DNA from 4 places in the Priestia sp. TGN 0903 genome. Region 3 is predicted to be linked to each of the others. Evidence: riboswitches for the same ligand, from Rfam matches in the RefSeq annotation. Region 3 holds a riboswitch; each other region holds the start of a gene.
What was found. Region 3 has a riboswitch for S-adenosylmethionine ahead of ACRPLY_RS19790 (methionine ABC transporter ATP-binding protein). Riboswitches for the same ligand answer to the same signal wherever they lie in the genome.
Positions count from the first base shown of each region.

Region 1: another riboswitch for S-adenosylmethionine. It lies ahead of metE (5-methyltetrahydropteroyltriglutamate--homocysteine S-methyltransferase); the one in region 3 lies ahead of ACRPLY_RS19790 (methionine ABC transporter ATP-binding protein).
Region 2: another riboswitch for S-adenosylmethionine. It lies ahead of ACRPLY_RS09205 (BMP family lipoprotein); the one in region 3 lies ahead of ACRPLY_RS19790 (methionine ABC transporter ATP-binding protein).
Region 4: another riboswitch for S-adenosylmethionine. It lies ahead of mtnK (S-methyl-5-thioribose kinase); the one in region 3 lies ahead of ACRPLY_RS19790 (methionine ABC transporter ATP-binding protein).

Region 1 covers NZ_JBOZGL010000002.1:768,038-772,249, forward strand. The annotation lists gene ACRPLY_RS10490 (metallophosphoesterase family protein) at 1-846, shown strand, start outside; gene ACRPLY_RS10495 (hypothetical protein) at 1,004-1,174, shown strand; gene ACRPLY_RS10500 (hypothetical protein) at 1,433-1,684, shown strand; SAM riboswitch class I at 1,765-1,875, shown strand; cobalamin riboswitch at 1,955-2,143, shown strand; gene metE (5-methyltetrahydropteroyltriglutamate--homocysteine S-methyltransferase) at 2,294-4,212, shown strand, end outside.
Region 2 covers NZ_JBOZGL010000002.1:536,827-541,038, reverse strand. The annotation lists gene ACRPLY_RS09210 (ABC transporter ATP-binding protein) at 1-804, opposite strand, end outside; gene ACRPLY_RS09205 (BMP family lipoprotein) at 886-1,896, opposite strand; SAM riboswitch class I at 1,972-2,078, opposite strand; gene ACRPLY_RS09200 (hypothetical protein) at 2,412-2,573, shown strand; gene ACRPLY_RS09195 (hypothetical protein) at 2,664-3,032, opposite strand; gene ACRPLY_RS09190 (putative polysaccharide biosynthesis protein) at 3,052-4,212, opposite strand, start outside.
Region 3 covers NZ_JBOZGL010000006.1:66,140-70,351, forward strand. The annotation lists gene ACRPLY_RS19785 (methionine ABC transporter permease) at 1-451, opposite strand, end outside; gene ACRPLY_RS19790 (methionine ABC transporter ATP-binding protein) at 444-1,469, opposite strand; SAM riboswitch class I at 1,601-1,708, opposite strand; gene ACRPLY_RS19795 (thioredoxin family protein) at 1,889-2,188, opposite strand; gene ACRPLY_RS19800 (toprim domain-containing protein) at 2,203-2,553, opposite strand; gene ACRPLY_RS19805 (YusG family protein) at 2,735-2,980, opposite strand; gene gcvH (glycine cleavage system protein GcvH) at 3,060-3,443, opposite strand; gene ACRPLY_RS19815 (arsenate reductase family protein) at 3,579-3,935, opposite strand; gene ACRPLY_RS19820 (acyl-CoA dehydrogenase family protein) at 4,051-4,212, opposite strand, start outside.
Region 4 covers NZ_JBOZGL010000004.1:155,751-159,962, forward strand. The annotation lists gene ACRPLY_RS15305 (pyridoxal phosphate-dependent aminotransferase) at 1-1,016, opposite strand, end outside; gene ACRPLY_RS15310 (carbon-nitrogen family hydrolase) at 1,129-1,911, shown strand; SAM riboswitch class I at 2,003-2,154, shown strand; gene mtnK (S-methyl-5-thioribose kinase) at 2,290-3,462, shown strand; gene mtnA (S-methyl-5-thioribose-1-phosphate isomerase) at 3,498-4,212, shown strand, end outside.

The DNA.
Region 1 (4,212 bases), on a different contig from region 3:
AAGTTATTAAAGCAAAGAATTAAACAATTAAATCCGAGAGATCCATTCAACTTTGTTTTTATGGGCGACAGCAGAGGTGACGGACCAAACGATAATTGTTACACGATGAGCGGTGAATTTGAGCTTGTGTTAAAAAAGGCGGTGGAATTGAATCCGCTGTTCATTATTCATGGGGGAGACACCGTGTATACAGGAGAAAAGAGGTATTTGGAGCACTTTGTTAAAGTTGTCGAAAAAATAGCACCAAACATTCCCGTGTTTGTATGCGTAGGGAATCATGATGAATTAAACCTTGAAGAAAGCAACCTCGAAAACTTCAGAGCCACTATCGGAAAAGTGCACTGGGTCATTGATATTCCTGTCTTTAACTTCCGGTGCATCGCATTAAATAATATCATCAGTCCCAAGAATAAAATATATGGATTTACAGATAGAGAGCTGAATTATTTAGAGCAGCAGCTAGAGGATGCTCCTCGTAATACCGTTGTAGCCATGCATGCGCAGCCAAATATTGGCCGGTGGTCAGACCTGGGAGGTTTTCCTGTAACGACTCCTCAAAGTCAAGAATTTTTTGATTTAATTCAAGAACATCGCGTGAAAAAAGTGTTAGTCAGCCACGTGCATGCGTATGACGAGCAGTTTATTAGAAAAAACAGAAACGGGTCGTTTACGCTTGGAAGAGGTACTGATTTTGTATTATCAGGAGGCGCGGGTGCTCCCCTTGATTTTGAACCGCCTTTAATTTTAAATAATTATAATCTTACGGAGTTTTTTGTTAGCCGGTACGACATTTTAGGACCTCTTCTTTGGAAGGATTTTGGACGACCTCGAAGAAGTTGTTTGTAAAAACATGAAAGTAGAAAGCTAGGTTCAAAAAAAAGAGGCTGGGAAAAAAGGGTTTTAGGCGAAATGAAAAATGAACCACTAATCAAGCATCTTGATTAGTGGTTCATTTTTTTATTAGGGTAAACGTAGATTTCATGTGTATAGGTCTTTCTAGCAGGTGATTGGAGCACAAGACGAAGACTCCTGCGGGAAAAGCGGAACACGTGAGACCCCACAGGAGCTTATGCGACGAGGAGGCTCAGCGACCGCCCGCGGAAAGCGAAGTCTTGTACGGAAATCAACTGCGGTGTCACAAGCGATTCAGCTCATGTATCCCATTTGCCTTTAGATTGGATTCACTTGGTTATGTCTCAACCTCTTTTGGAAAACCGTACGAAACCTTGTAGCAGAAGGCCCAGTCAAGCGTTATAATAGATAGTGAATGATGATATATTCTCTATATTTGTCATATATTTGTATTACATATGTAATTGAAGAAAAATATTCACTTGATATACTGTTTAATGACTTAACTTTATCTTAACATTCACAGTGAAATGCCTGTTTATAGAAACTTAGAACATACACAGCAAATGGAGGAGCTATCATGGCAAACGAAAAGATGCAAGAAGGACTCAATCGTTTTATTAAGGAAGATTTAAATGACCTTTTAGGTAGACTGTTCCCCCTAATGGACCGAGAATGTGCGGAAGAAAAGAGAATGCTTATCGAAACGGCGGTAGAGTACATCTATTCTTCAGGGTATCATCAAGGAGCAAAAGACTTGATCGAAACACATCGAAAAGATGATTACAAATTATTAAGGCAAAAATTAGCGTCAACGCCTCCTGAAAACTAATTTTTTTGAAATTTCTTTTGACAACATAAATGTAAGGTGTTAAGATGACTCTACATTCAAAATATTATAAACAATTAAAACTCTTATTGAGAGAGGCGGAGGGACTGGCCCTGTGAAGCCCGGCAACCATTTAACAATCTTGTTAAAAAGGTGCTACATCCTGCAAAGCGTACAGCTTTGAAAAATAAGAGAGGATTTCATAGATACTATGCCTCTCTATTCATGATAGAGAGGCTTTTTATTTTATGTAAAGGTGTTTTGAATGAACAATTTCATAGAAATGCATCAGGTGCTGTGTAACGAATGTACGCAGCTTAAAAGGGAAGACCGGTGAAAAGCCGGCGCGGTCCCGCCACTGTAATGGGGAGCAACTTATTAACCACTGTTTCATGTTGAAATGGGAAGGGATAGGAAGCGATGAACCTAAGTCAGGAGACCTGCCTGTTGTATGCACTTAAGCTCTACGGGATATAGAGAGGAGTGAGGAATACGTGTTGAGAAAAACAGGCTATCTCAACTTTAGTTAAGTATGCGTATCATCTCTCTTTTCATTTCGAAAAGGGAGATTTTTTAGTTTAGCGATAAAAAAATATATAGGGAGTGGAAAAAATGAGCAGTGTAAAAAGTTCAAATGTAGGTTATCCAAGAATTGGTGAAAAACGAGAATGGAAAAAAGCGCTTGAGCAGTTTTGGGCAGGAAAGCTAGAGAAAGATATCTTTCTTCAGGAAATTGAAGCTCTTCGTCTTGGGCATCTGAAAAAACAGCGTGACGCAGGAATTGAATTAATTCCAGTCGGCGATTTTAGCTTATACGATCACGTGTTAGATACAGCCGCTATGTTTGGTTTGGTGCCAAAGCGCTTTGAATATAGCGGAGGCCCGGTATCCCTTGAAACGTATTTTGACATCGCCCGAGGAACAAAAGGTGCGGTAGCCTCTACGATGACAAAATGGTTTAACACAAATTATCACTACATTGTACCCGAGCTTGAGGAATGTACGCCAGCACTTGTAGAAAATCGCCCGCTTCAATTTTACAAAGAAGCAAAACAAAAGCTGAATATCAAAGGCAAACCCGTTATTTTAGGTCCAGTAACATTTGTGAAGCTGTCAAAAGGATATAAAAAAAGTGAGTTTAAAAAAGTAGTTGAACAATTTGTTCCTCTTTATGCAACAATCTTAGCGGAGCTGCAGGCAGAAGGCGTGGAGTGGGTACAAATAGATGAGCCGGTTTTAGCTACAACGCTATCAAAAGAAGACCTGGCACTGTATAAAGAAGTCTATGAAGCTTTGAAAAAAGCGGCACCGAATGTAAAAGTCATTTTGCAGACGTATTTTGACAGCGTAGATTACTATAAAGAAGTAGTTGCTCTTCCTGTTCACGGAATTGGATTGGATTTTGTACATGACCGAGGCGAAAATCTCACGGCGCTTAATAAATATGGTTTTCCAACTGATAAAGTGCTGGCAGCAGGAGTGATTGACGGACGAAACATTTGGCGTGAAAACTTGGACGAACAGCTTTTAACAATCAGTGAAATTGAAGAAGCCGTATCAAAAGACCGTTTGATTCTGCAGCCTTCATCAAGTTTATTACATGTTCCTGTCACGGTGAAAAGCGAAAAAACCATTGAGCCAATTCTAAAAAACGCGCTGTCTTTTGCAGATGAAAAGCTAAAGGAAATCACGCTTTTAACAAAAGCGGTGCAGCAAGGAAAAGAAGCAATAGAAAAAGAAATAAGTGAAAGTAAACAGGCGATTCAAGCATTAAATGGATCATCTTTTCGAAACCATCAAGACGTGCAAAAAGAGCTGAAGCAGCTGCACAGCTATAAAGCACAGCGCCAAGCGTCGTTTGACGTACGTCAACGCGTTCAGCAAGAAGCGTTTCAACTGCCGCTTCTTCCAACGACAACAATTGGAAGCTTTCCGCAAACAAAAGAAGTGCGAAAAGAGCGTCTGAAGTGGCGTAAAGGAGAGTTAAGCGATGAAGCATATGAAGCGTACATTAACGCTGAAATCAAAAAATGGATTGAAATTCAAGAAGACATCGGCTTAGATGTCCTTGTGCACGGAGAGTTTGAGCGCACGGACATGGTTGAATACTTCGGTGAAAAATTAGGAGGTTTTCAGTTTACGAAGTTTGGCTGGGTGCAATCATACGGTTCTCGCTGCGTGAAGCCGCCGCTTATTTACGGAGATGTCTCGTACGAGCAGGCGATGACGATCAAAGAAACGGTCTACGCACAGTCTCTAACCAATAAGCCTGTTAAAGGAATGCTGACGGGGCCGATTACGATTTTAAACTGGTCATTTGTGCGTGATGATATCCCGCGCTACGACGTGGCAAATCAAATTGCGCTTGCTCTTAGAAAAGAAGTGGAAGCACTTGAAAGTCAGGGCATCTCAATGATTCAAGTAGATGAACCGGCGCTGCGTGAAGGACTGCCGTTAAAACGAGAAAACTGGGAAAGCTACTTGAACGCCGCGGTGTACGCGTTCAAATTAGCCACAGTATCGGTGCAAAA
Region 2 (4,212 bases), on a different contig from region 3:
TTGTCCTTTTCCTTTTAAAAAGAGATTTTGTACGCTTAAATGAGAAGTGCTTTGTGATGGCACTCTTGCAGGACGCTCTTTTAATTCTCTCCCTACCATTAGTCTCGCTAAATGGTGAGCATTGGTATCTTCTTTACTTGTGACGCCGGCTACTTTACCATTTCGAAGAACTGTAATTCGGTCCGCTACTTCCATCACTTCTTGCAGCTTATGTGTAATAATAATGATGCTTTTTCCTTGAGAAGCCAAAAACCGGATTGTTTTTAATAGTTCCTTTACTTCATGAGGAGTAAGAACGGCGGTAGGCTCGTCTAAAATAATAATTTCTGCTCCTTGATACAGCACTTTTAAAATTTCAATCTTTTGCTGTTCCCCAATTGAGCAATGCTTTACTTTTTTATGAACATCCACTGAAATTTGATAAGTTTGGGTTAATTGCTGTACATCTGCTTTCGCCTGCTTTCTGTTGAAAAAGAGACCTTTCTTTGGCTCATGCCCCAAGACAATATTTTCAGCCACTGAAAAATGAGGAAAAACCATAAAATGCTGATGCACCATGCCTATTCCGTTTTTAATCGCATCCGCAGGAGATGAAAACGAAACAGGTTTCCCGTGCAGCTGAACACTTCCTGAACTCGGCTTTTCCATTCCGTAAAGCATCCTCATCAACGTTGTTTTACCAGCACCGTTTTCTCCGACCAGCGCGTGAACCTCCCCTTTTTTCAGCGTAAAAGACACGTTATCGTTTGCTAAAAATGAACCGTATTTCTTCGTCAAATTCGTTAACTGCAACAGCTCACTCATTCCATTCATTGCTCCTTTCCCTTTAGGTTTTTTTCAAAAATAAGAAAGAGAAGCCAGCCTTACTCGACTTCTCTTCTCAACTCACTTTGCTAACGGATCTTTTACCACTGTTTTTCCATCAATAATCGAATCTTTAATTTCTTTTAATTGATCAATTACATCTTGTCCTACAAAGTCATTAAGAGGTGTCTTGCTGTCTTGAGTCACATACGTTAACCCAACACCTTTTTCTTTTAAGCCGTATGTCACTACGCCCGATTTAAATTTGTCATTTGCTAGTGCTTCTACCGTTTCATAAGCAGCCGCATCAGATCCTTTTAACTGCGATAAAATGATATGCTCAGGATCTACTTCCGTACGGTCAATATCTTGGCCTGCCGTATAAAAACCTTTTTCTTTTGCTGCTTCAAATACACCCAAGTCGCCTACAGCTGATGCTCCAGCGATAAAATCAGCGCCTTTTGAAGCCTGTAAAATAGCAAGTTCTTTTGCTTTAGCTGGATCAGAGAAGCTTCCAACATAGTTTACTAAAAACTCTGCTTTTGGATTTGTTGATTCTAGTCCTTCTTTAAAGCTTACCGTCCATTTTTTTAATAATGGAATATCATCAGCTGCAACCATTCCTACTTTATTCGTTTTCGTAATCAATCCTGCGGCTGCTCCTAATAAATATGAAGCTTCTTGTTCACGGAATACAACGCTTCTTACATTTGGTAAATCAACCACTGTATCAATAATCGCAAATTGACGCTGCGGATTTTCTTGAGCTACTTTTTTCAACGCATCTTCGGATTCAAAAGAAGATGTAATAATCAAGTCATAATTTTCTGCTACGGCAGCACGCAAATTACTTTCAATGGCTGCTTGATCTGTAGATTCAATTGTCTTTACATCAATGTTATACTTCTTCCCAGCTCGTTTTGCTCCCTCATCCATTTGCTGAAAAAACGGGTTAACCCCAATCTTTTCAGGCAAAACAAGAGCAATTCGCTTCTTTCCTTTCTCTTCACTTCCACTGCTTTTTGTGCTTTTTGACTGACAGCCAGTTACGAGTAGTACAAGCGCAACTGCTAAAATAAGAAATCTCTTCATTTAACTTACTCCCCCTATAATATAAAAAAAGCTCTTCCTTTATATAAAGGAAGAGCTCGTTAACCAAACGTCTCTTCCTCATCTTCAAGAACATACTGTTCTTAAGGATTTGGCACCATTCTGTCATAGACAGCGGTTGCCGGGTTTCACAGGGCCAGTCCCTCCACCTCTCTTGATAAGGAAAACAATAGCTATTTGTTTTATGTAATATAGTCAATATTAATAGTTTTTTAATAATTGTCAATATTATTTTTCTTTTTCATACAAAAAAACTTTAAAAACAGATAGGATTATATGGTTTTAGTCTACTAAAATAGAAGTTAAAGCCTTTACCTCATTTCTTGAATCATTCTATACTTCTTCACAAAGCGCTTATACTGAATTTGTTGACTGTCGAAAGGATTTAGTGGTAGCAAATAAATTCTATTATGCTTCTTCGGTTAATGTGTTATTAATTGAAACCACTTTACCAATAATGTTAGACTTTTCCTTAGCGATATTGTTAAGAGGTGTTAATGTTGAAATTAATGAAAGAATTATCTGGCATAGCCATTGGGCTTATTATCGCTTTAGCCGTTTCAAAAATATTTTTTGATACCCCGACCAACATTGGAATCGTAGTTATTTTTATTACGAGTATGGTCGTAACAGGGGTAGCAAGAGCAAAACTAAGATGAGATAATCTAACAAAAAAACACCACCTTTTATTCGCAAGGTGGTGTTTTCTTTTAATGATTTTAGTATGTAGTAATTCTAAGTGAAGGCCTTTACCCTTCTCCATCAATCATCGTATACTTCCTTGCAAAGCGCTTGTAGTAAATTTGCTCATCCTCTTGCCCATCGTTAAAAACAAGTCGGTTATGATCAATATCTTTCTCTTTTAACACATAGCCTTTTTCATTCATCAGTTGAATATATTCATCTAAATGTCCTTTTTTCACCATATAGTAAAGAGCATCATCTGAATCCGTAGTCTCTGCTACACCTTGACTTCCCACTTCTAATTTGAAAACAGCTTTTGCCGTTTGAATGGGACGGTAGTCTCCAAACACTCTTTCCCAATTTAATAGCAGCAGCGCGCCGAAAATTATGATACATCCTCCAGCCGCTACGGTTAGTAAAAATCGTTTTGACACACCTTTCTCTCCTTTACATTTACATTCTTTTTCTTCTATTTAATACAACAGATTGCCCTAAACTTGTTTTTACGCCAAGCCCTAGATACACAGCAGCACCTAAAGCAATTGAAATACAAGATGTGCTAATCGCAAGTGAAGATGCAGACAGCTTATTTTCTAAAAAATAGTGAGAAGTATAATTGCCGATAATCACAGCGGCTGACATCACACTTACTAATAAAACAGGTGTCAACGCAGCTTGTCCCAGTGATTGAACTCGGTAAGAAATAGATTTTTCAATTAAATAGAAGTTATATATAACCGATACACCATACCCTCCGTAAGTCGCGACAACCGGTCCAATTTCTTTTAAGCTTGAAACCAACAGTACGTTTAATACTATCTTCACAACAATTCCTAAGCCCAAGCCTAAAATTAGCTTCTTTTGTTGATTAATTCCTTGGAGAATTGCGGCTGTTACGGTAAAAAGAGCAAAAAGAATCGCAGCAGGCGCATACCATTGTAAAACAACTCCACCGATTTCAGGACTGTTTTTCGCTCCAAAAATCATCATATATACCGGCTTACCCAATAAACAAAGCCCTACCGCAGCAGGAAGAGTAAAAAACAACAGCAGCTGCAGCGTTTTTGTAATCTTTCCTTTTACTTCCCGTAAATTTCTTTGCACAAAAGAAGATGTAATGCCCGGAATTAGCGACATGCTGAAGGCAGTCGCTAACGATACCGGCACCATCACCAAAATTTGCGCTAATCCAATGACGGAGTTAATCGTTTCAGCCTTAGCTTGTCCATATCCTATTGATTGAAAAAGCATGTTAATCGTAAACGTATCAATATTTTGATAGATAGGAATAGCTAAACCAACTAATACAAACGGAACAGCGTACGTCACAAGCTCTTTGAACATTAAAGAGAACGGAACGAATTTATTATTCTTTCCGCTGTTCACTTCTTTTATAATCAACCGCTTGCGCTTCAAATAAACCGCTCCAAGAATCCCAATTCCCCCTACGCCTCCAATAAACGCTCCAAACGTACCGATTCCAACAGCTTTTGTCATTGTGCTATGAAAAAGGTGAATAACAGCGTATGCTCCTACTAAAATGAACAACACTCGCACTATTTGTTCAATAATTGTACTTAGCGCGGACGGTCCCATAGACTGGTTACCTTGAAA
Region 3 (4,212 bases):
AAGCTGGCAGCGATTCAGGTAACAGCACTTTAAAGATAATAGTGCTTGTTGTGGCTCCCATTGATTTAGCAGCTTCAATAACACCTTTATCAATTTCACGCAGACCAATTTCTACAAGACGCGCATAAAATGGTGCTGCTCCAACAATTAAAGCCGGTAACGCTGCATTAGCGCCTAAAATACTTCCTACCAATGCTTTGGTAAATGGAATCAGTAAAACAATTAAAATAATGAATGGAATGGAACGAAAGATATTTACAACCGCCGACACAATGGCATATAAAGGTTTGTTTTGCCAAAGCTGTCCTTTGGACGTTAAAAATAAAAGCAAGCCCAATAAAATACCTAGAACAAATGTGGCTACAACTGAAATAGCCGTCATATATAGTGTTTCATTTGTCGCTTGAATAAAATCATCTAAAATAACGTTTGGAAATAGTTTCTCAAGCATTTGTCATTACCTCCACTTCTACCTGCTGCTCATGAATGTATGCAATGACTTTTTCAACTTCTGTTAATTCTCCGTCTAAATGAACGAACAACGTCCCGTATGAACCTGTTTGTGTATGAGAAATCTTTCCTTGCAAAATATTAATCGTTACATCAAACTGTTTTAAAATCGTTGTAATGAGCGGTTGCTCTGCTTTTCCGCCAACAAACGTCAGCTGAATAATTTGCCCGCTTGGATACAGCTCTTTTACTTGTTCAATCGTTTCAAACGTTTCCTCTGGTTCAGAAATCTGTTGAACGAATCGTTTTGTAATCGGCTGCTTAGGTTTTCTGAATACTTCTAGCACTTGTCCTTCTTCTACTACTGCCCCATTTTCCATAACGGCTACTCGATGACAAATTTTACGAATGACGTGCATTTCATGAGTAATCAATACAATGGTTAACCCTAGCTTCTCATTAATATCTACTAACAGATCTAAAATAGAATCTGTCGTTTGAGGATCAAGCGCTGATGTTGCTTCATCACAAAGCAATACTTTTGGATTGTTCGCTAGCGCTCGAGCAATCCCAACACGCTGCTTTTGTCCGCCGCTAAGCTGTGATGGATAAGCATCTTCACGCCCTTCAAGCCCGACTAGCTTAATAAGTTCGTCTACTCGTTTCATTCTTTTTTCTTTTGAAATCCCTGCTATTTCTAACGGAAAGGCAATATTTTCTCGTACCGTACGCGACCACAAGATATTAAAGTGCTGAAATACCATACTAATTTCTTGTCTAGCTTTTCTGAGTTTTCCGCCTTTAATTTTTCCAATATCATTACCTGCTACTTCGACCGTTCCTGTCGTTGGTGTTTCTAATCCGTTTAGCAAGCGAATCAAAGAACTTTTCCCCGCTCCGCTATAACCAATAATTCCGTAAATTTCTCCTTGGTTAACGGTTAGATTCACATTATCAACAGCTGTTACTTGACCGCTTTTGGCCTGATAAATTTTTGTAACGTCTGTTAATGTAATCATATTTCTTCACCTTCTTTAATAAAAACTTAATTATGTTAGGTTGCCCTATAGGATGAAAAAGCCGTAAAACAATTTTCCCCATTAAAAAAGCCTCTCTGCGCATGACAGAAAGGCTCGATATTTAATCCTTTCTCTCATCTTTCAAAGCGCATAGCTTTGCAGGAATTGGCACCATTTCAGTTAGTCTGACGGTTGCCGGGTTTCACAGGGCTCAGTCCCTCCACCTCTCTTGATAAGAGTTCGCAACAATTATTTTGTTTTTAGGAAATATTCATTCATTTATGAACATTCATGAGTGTGATTTTAGCATGTGTCAGATAGGCTGTCAACAGATTTTGTTCTTGGGATAATATCCCAAGATTTCAACAGCCCCAACGGTTCGCTCTCTTTCAACTTCTTCATTTTAAACAAACGTTTGATTATCGAAGCTCCTCGAGTACGTGCTCGATGGAATGAAACGCGTAGAGTTTTTTTACCATTTCACCATTTTCCACTTCAATCAAACAAGGTACGCTTTCAATAGAAAATAATTCTGCTTTTGAAGGCATATAATTTAAATTGCTCATTCCGATGGTTACATCCGGCAGCATCGCTTCTGCCACGGTTAACATTTTTTTTGCCAGCTGACATGTCCCGCAAAAAGGCGTATGGAAAAAGATAAAGGCTCTTTCTCCTTCTTTTAACTGATCATCCAGCTGTTTTTCGCTCCATTCTTGCATGTTGCTCATTCCTTTTATGTTAAAAATTCTGCATTAACATCGATATTGGCACTCAGCAATACTGTTGCTATGTGATGTCTAGGGGCGGCAGCAACTTCTCGGTACATTTTATCAATATATAGATGCTCTGCTTCCGGAAGCTCTCGTTTAAATTGTTTTCTCAGCTTATTCCCTGAATCATCAGAGTCAACGAGTATGTATACCTCTTTGTTAAACGTACAGTCAATAATTTCATCCAGCTTTGATAAACTAATCGTACCGTTTGTACAAATAATTTCAATTGGTTCTCGAATGATATCTTGAATACGCTTTTTATCTGACTTTCCTTCGACAATAATTACTTTTTCAATTTCAATTAGCCCCATTTTCATCACCCATAATCGTCAGTTGTATAGTAACATCATTTCTTTATGCTATACAATATTCGTTAATGTATCACAGTTCACCTGTTTTTTAAAAGAAATTTGCAAGAAAGAACTCTTTTAAAAGGCAGTTTAGGCCATATTATCTCTATAAAACAAGAAAAACAGCGGCAGTTGCCACTGTTTAGCACCATCCTGCTTCTTCATCGCAGTCTGTATATTTTTGCGTTTCACCTTGTTTTTGTACGTCCGCGTATTGATAGAACTTATTATTTTCTTGCGAATATCCTTCTTCAAAGCGGTATTCATTGCCGCTTGTTCCGTAGCTAACTTCACCAATTGGCTGCTTATCAACGTATAATTTCATACCGCCGTCATGAAATTTAGCTGTAACGCGATCTGTAACGTCCATTTTTTGTTTTTCAAACATAAAAAGACACTCCTTTAGCTTGTTTACTAATAGAGTGTCCAGTCAAAAACTTTTCATAAAGACAATTTATGGAGGAATATTATCCTTCGTTTGTCATTTCTTCGTATTGCTCTGCTGTCATCAGCTTGTCTACTTGAGAAGCATCAGATGGTTTGATTGTAATCATCCATGCTTCTTCGTATGGAGATTCATTAACAAGTTCAGGACTATCGCCTAAGTTGTCGTTTACTGCTACAACTTCACCGCTAATTGGTGCGTAAAGCTCAGAAACTGTTTTTACTGATTCAACGCTACCAAACGGCTCGTCAGCTTCTACTGTTGCTCCTACTTCTGGCAGTTCAACGAATACGATGTCTCCAAGCTCAGCTTGAGCGAAATGTGTAATACCTACGCGGACAACGTCTCCTTCTGTTTTTACCCATTCATGCTCTTCAGAATAACGCAAATCTTTTGGTGTACTCATCTTAATCCCTCCAAAATATGTATCGTAATTTGTTTATATAAAAAGCGCCTTCAACGTGGAGAACACTTTCTACAACCTAAAATAACTTCCTATTAACAGTGTAACGTAAAAGGTAAAAATTTTCTATTTGAAAACTTACTTCCACACGTCCTCAAACTGCTCTTCTTTGAAACCAAGCGTTACTTTTTGTCCATCTGTTAGCAGCGGACGCTTAATTAACATGCCATCTGACGCAAGAATAGACAGAAGTTCGTCTTCACTCGCACTGCTTACTTTATCTTTAAGACCTAACTCGCGATATTTTTTACCGCTTGTATTAAAGAATTTTTTTAATTCTAGGCCGCTGTTCTGATAGTAAGCTTGCAGCTGCTCTTTTGTTGGCGGATTTTCTACAATATGAATTTCTTCATATGCTACTCCGTTATCATCGAGCCACTTCTTTGCTTTTCGGCACGTACCGCACTTTGGATATGAATAAAAAAATAATGACATTTCGTCAACCACCCTTTATTTTAAGCTTTTTTCGTATTTTAACACATCCTTTATCATTTACCTAGATAGAGGCTTCTTAAACAAAAAGGAGCTCGCAAAACGAGCTCCTTTTTCCTTAAACTGTGAACTTCTCTACTTCTAGAAGCGTTTTTGCAACCTCGCGCTTTACGCTAATTACATTGATTGGTGTATAGCGAGTTAATTTGCGAAGAGACGAAAGCATGACTCTAAGCGTATCACCTTGTTCAACGCCAATTAACGTTTCTTTTGCATCTGC
Region 4 (4,212 bases), on a different contig from region 3:
TGTTCAGAAGTATATCCTTTAGGAACTTTTAGCCATGCAAAAAAGGAACCCGCTGGAGATGTAACGTCCCAACCAATTTCTTGAAGCCCTTGAATAAAGGTATTGCGTCTAGATTCATAGCGCTTAACTAAATCATTCACACATTGTTGAGATTCTAACAGAGCTGCCGCTGCTGCCTCTTGAACCGCCCCAAAGAGGCTGACATACATATGATCTTGAAGAAGATTAATAGCTTCTACTACACTTTCATTTCCTACAGCAAATCCAACTCGCCATCCCGCCATGTTATACGTTTTAGAAAGAGTATAAATTTCAATTCCCGTCTCTTTTGCACCAGGAGTCTGTAAAAAGCTGATTGGCTTTTTACCATCAAATCCAATGGCTCCGTAGGCAAAGTCGTGTACCACACAAATATCGTGCTTGGCAGCAAACGCCACGGTGTCTTCAAAAAATTCTGCCGTTGCCACTGCACCGGTAGGATTATTCGGATAGTTTAAAAACATGAGCTTTGCCTGTTCTTTAGCACGTTCACCTATCTCTTCGTATACGGGCAGAAAATGATTTTCAGCCGTGAGCGGCATCACTTCCATCTTTGCTTTTGCAAGCTCTACTCCAGACCAGTAATCAGGATATCCAGGATCCGGAACCAGCACCGTATCTCCAGGATTTAACAAGCACTGCGGGATTTCAACAAGTCCACCCTTTCCGCCAAATAAAATAGCTACTTCTTTTTCAGGATCCACATCAACGCCATATTCTCGTTTATAAAAAGTCGCAACGGCCTCTTTTAAAAACTGGTGCCCCCGAAATGGAGAATATTTATGATGCATAGGATTAGCACTTGCTTTTTGGAGTGTTTCTACAATATGTGAAGGAGTAGGCTGATCAGGATTTCCCTGCCCTAAGTTAATAACGTCGTGCCCTTGGGCCATTACTTTTCCTACCTTGCCCACAAGTGATGCAAAAAATTGTTTTGGTAAACTTTTTAATAGTTCCGATTGCTCAAATTGTTTCATCATCGCACACCTTCTCAAAAAATTCTTGAAATTCTAGTCACAAATAATATATTGTAATACTCAACTTGTAAAGTCATTTTTTTCAACTACTAAAAAAAGGACGGATGATAAAGTGAGTGTAAAAATCACGTGTTTGCAGCTTGATATTGCGTTTGGAAACCCAACTAAAAACCGAAAATATATTCAACAAAAAATGACGGAAGCTCTAAAAGAAAACCCTGACATCCTTGTGCTTCCTGAGCTATGGGATACAGCTTATGATTTGACGCGGCTAGACGAAATTGCCGATGATGAAGGACAGCAAGCCAAGCAATTAATCTCTCAATTTGCTAAAACGAACGAAGTAAATATTGTGGCAGGTTCGATCGCGAAAAAAACAGAGCAAGGCGTCACAAATACGATGTATATTTTTGACCGAAAAGGTCGTGAAGTATCACAATACAGTAAGCTGCACTTATTTAAATTAATGGATGAGCACCTCTATCTAGAAGCAGGAACAGCAAAAAATCTTTTTACACTTGAACAGTCTTTATGCGCAGGAGTTATTTGTTACGATATTCGTTTTCCAGAATGGATTCGCGTGCATACTAGCAGCGGAGCAGAAGTCTTATTTGTTGTTGCTCAGTGGCCGGCTCCAAGACTTGCCCATTGGAAAGCACTGCTCATTAGCCGCGCAATCGAAAATCAATGCTATGTAATCGCGTGTAATCGTGTAGGCCAAGATCCTAATAACACATTTGCCGGACATTCCTTAGTCATCGATCCGTGGGGAGAAATAATCGCTGAAGCTGGCGATAGCGAAGAACTTTTAAGTGCCGACGTTAACCTGGAACTTGTAAAAGAAATTCGTAAACAAATTCCTGTCTTTACAGATCGCCGCACAGAATTTTATTAATTATGTATTGACAGCCGTTTTTTTGCATGATACGATTTTCACCAGATAACATAAAATTTTCAAACAAATCAAAATTGAATAAGTAATCGTACTCTTATCAAGAGTTGGCTGAGGGATTTGGCCCTGTGAAGCCCAGCAACCGACCGTCATTCCATCCTAAGATGGATCACACCCGTAAAACATGTTTTTACAAAGGCACGGTGCTAATTCCAACAGAAAGTAATTCTTTCTGGCAGATAAGAGGTTTGAACACTACAATCAAGCCTCTTTCCAACGAAAGAGGCTTTTATATTTTCTAAAATTATAAAAGCCTCCATACATTCTTAAACCTATTAACTTAGTAAACAAATCAGTTTAATAAACTATGGAGGGATTCTAATGTCAACAACAAAAACAGAGAAGTATCAGCCTTTAACAGAAATTTCAGCAATCAAACTTGTGAAAAAGCTAGGTCTCTTTGATGCCACAGAAGCACTGACTGCCCGTGAAATCGGTGATGGCAACTTAAATCTCGTCTTTCACATCATAAATGATCAAACGAATAAATCCATTATCGTCAAACAAGCACTTCCTTATGCAAAAGTTGTAGGCGAGAGCTGGCCTCTATCCTTGAACCGTGCCACGATTGAAAGCAATGCGCTCAAGCAATTCGGTGCATTTACCCCTGAACTCGTACCAGCTGTGTATTACCACGATGAAACGCTTGCTGTTACGGTCATGGAAGATCTGTCTCATTTAACGATTTCCCGCGCCGGACTTATTCAAGGAGAAAGTTATCCCCTGCTTTCACAGCATATCGGTTCTTTTCTAGGACATATTGCGTTCAAAACGTCGGATTTTGCCTTAAAGCCTCAGGATAAAAAAGAAGAAGTCGTCAAGTACAGCAATCCGGACTTATGCAATATTACGGAAGATTTAGTTTTTACAGATCCTTTTTTTGATATCGATACAAATGAATTTGAAAAAGCGCTGCGTCCTGATGTAGAAGAATTGTGGAACGATGGAGATGTAAAGTTACAAGCAGCAAAATTAAAATATAAATTTTTAACAAATGCCCAAACGCTAATTCACGGTGATTTACATACAGGAAGCATATTTGCTAGCAGTCAAGAAACGAAAGTGATTGATCCAGAGTTTGCTTTTTACGGTCCGTTTGGATTCGATTTAGGCCAATTTGTTGCAAATTTATTTTTAAATGCTCTTTCTCGAAAAACAGATCGCGAACCGTTATTTGCACACATTACGAACACATGGAACGTATTTAAAGATACCTTTACTGCGCTTTGGCATTCTGAAAACACTGAACCTTTCGCTAAAGATGAGCGCTTGTTACATGAAATTTTAACGCAAACGTGGCAAGATGCTGTTGGATATGCAGGGTGTGAAATCATTCGACGTACGATTGGCTTAGCTCACGTGGCGGACTTAGACGAAATTTCTTCAGAGGAAAGAAAAATTAACGCTAAACGTACTGCGTTAAAAATTGGACGCTATTTACTTCTGCACCAACAAGACGTTTCACCAAATGAATTTGAACATTTACTTCGATAACGAATAATGTACACAATGAAAGGATCGGTATCAGCATGACAAATACACTATCACTTCCGCGCTCAGTGGAATGGAATGAATCATATATTACTTTATTAGATCAGCAGCAGCTTCCTGGCAAAGTTGAATATATTAAGCTGCAAACCATTAAAGACGTATGGGATGCTATCACTACCTTGAAAGTACGCGGAGCCCCTGCAATTGGCATTACGGCGGCTTTTGGTCTTGCTCTTTCTGCGCTTAGCTATGACACGGATTCAGTCAAGGAATTTAACAAAAAGCTAGCTCTAGATCAACAGTATTTAGCTAGTTCACGCCCGACTGCCGTCAATTTATTTTGGGCATTGGACCGCGTAGCGAAAAGCGCTGAATCCGCTTCGTCCGTTAATGAAGCTAAAACAAAAGTTGTTCATGAAGCGATTCAAATTCAAGTAGAAGATGAAGAAACGTGCTACCGAATTGGAGATCATGCCCTTTCTTTATTTAAAAAGAAAGATAAAATCATGACAATATGTAATGCTGGTTCAATTGCTACAGCTTATTATGGAACAGCATTAGCACCTTTTCACTTGTCTAAGCAGCGCGATATTCCGCTTGAAGTATTTGCTTGTGAAACAAGACCCGTTCTTCAAGGTTCTCGCTTAACAGCATGGGAACTTCAGCAGTCGGGAGTAGACGTTACGCTGATTACGGATAATATGGCTGCTCATACCATTAAAACAAAAGGAATTAATGGGATCATTGTAGGTG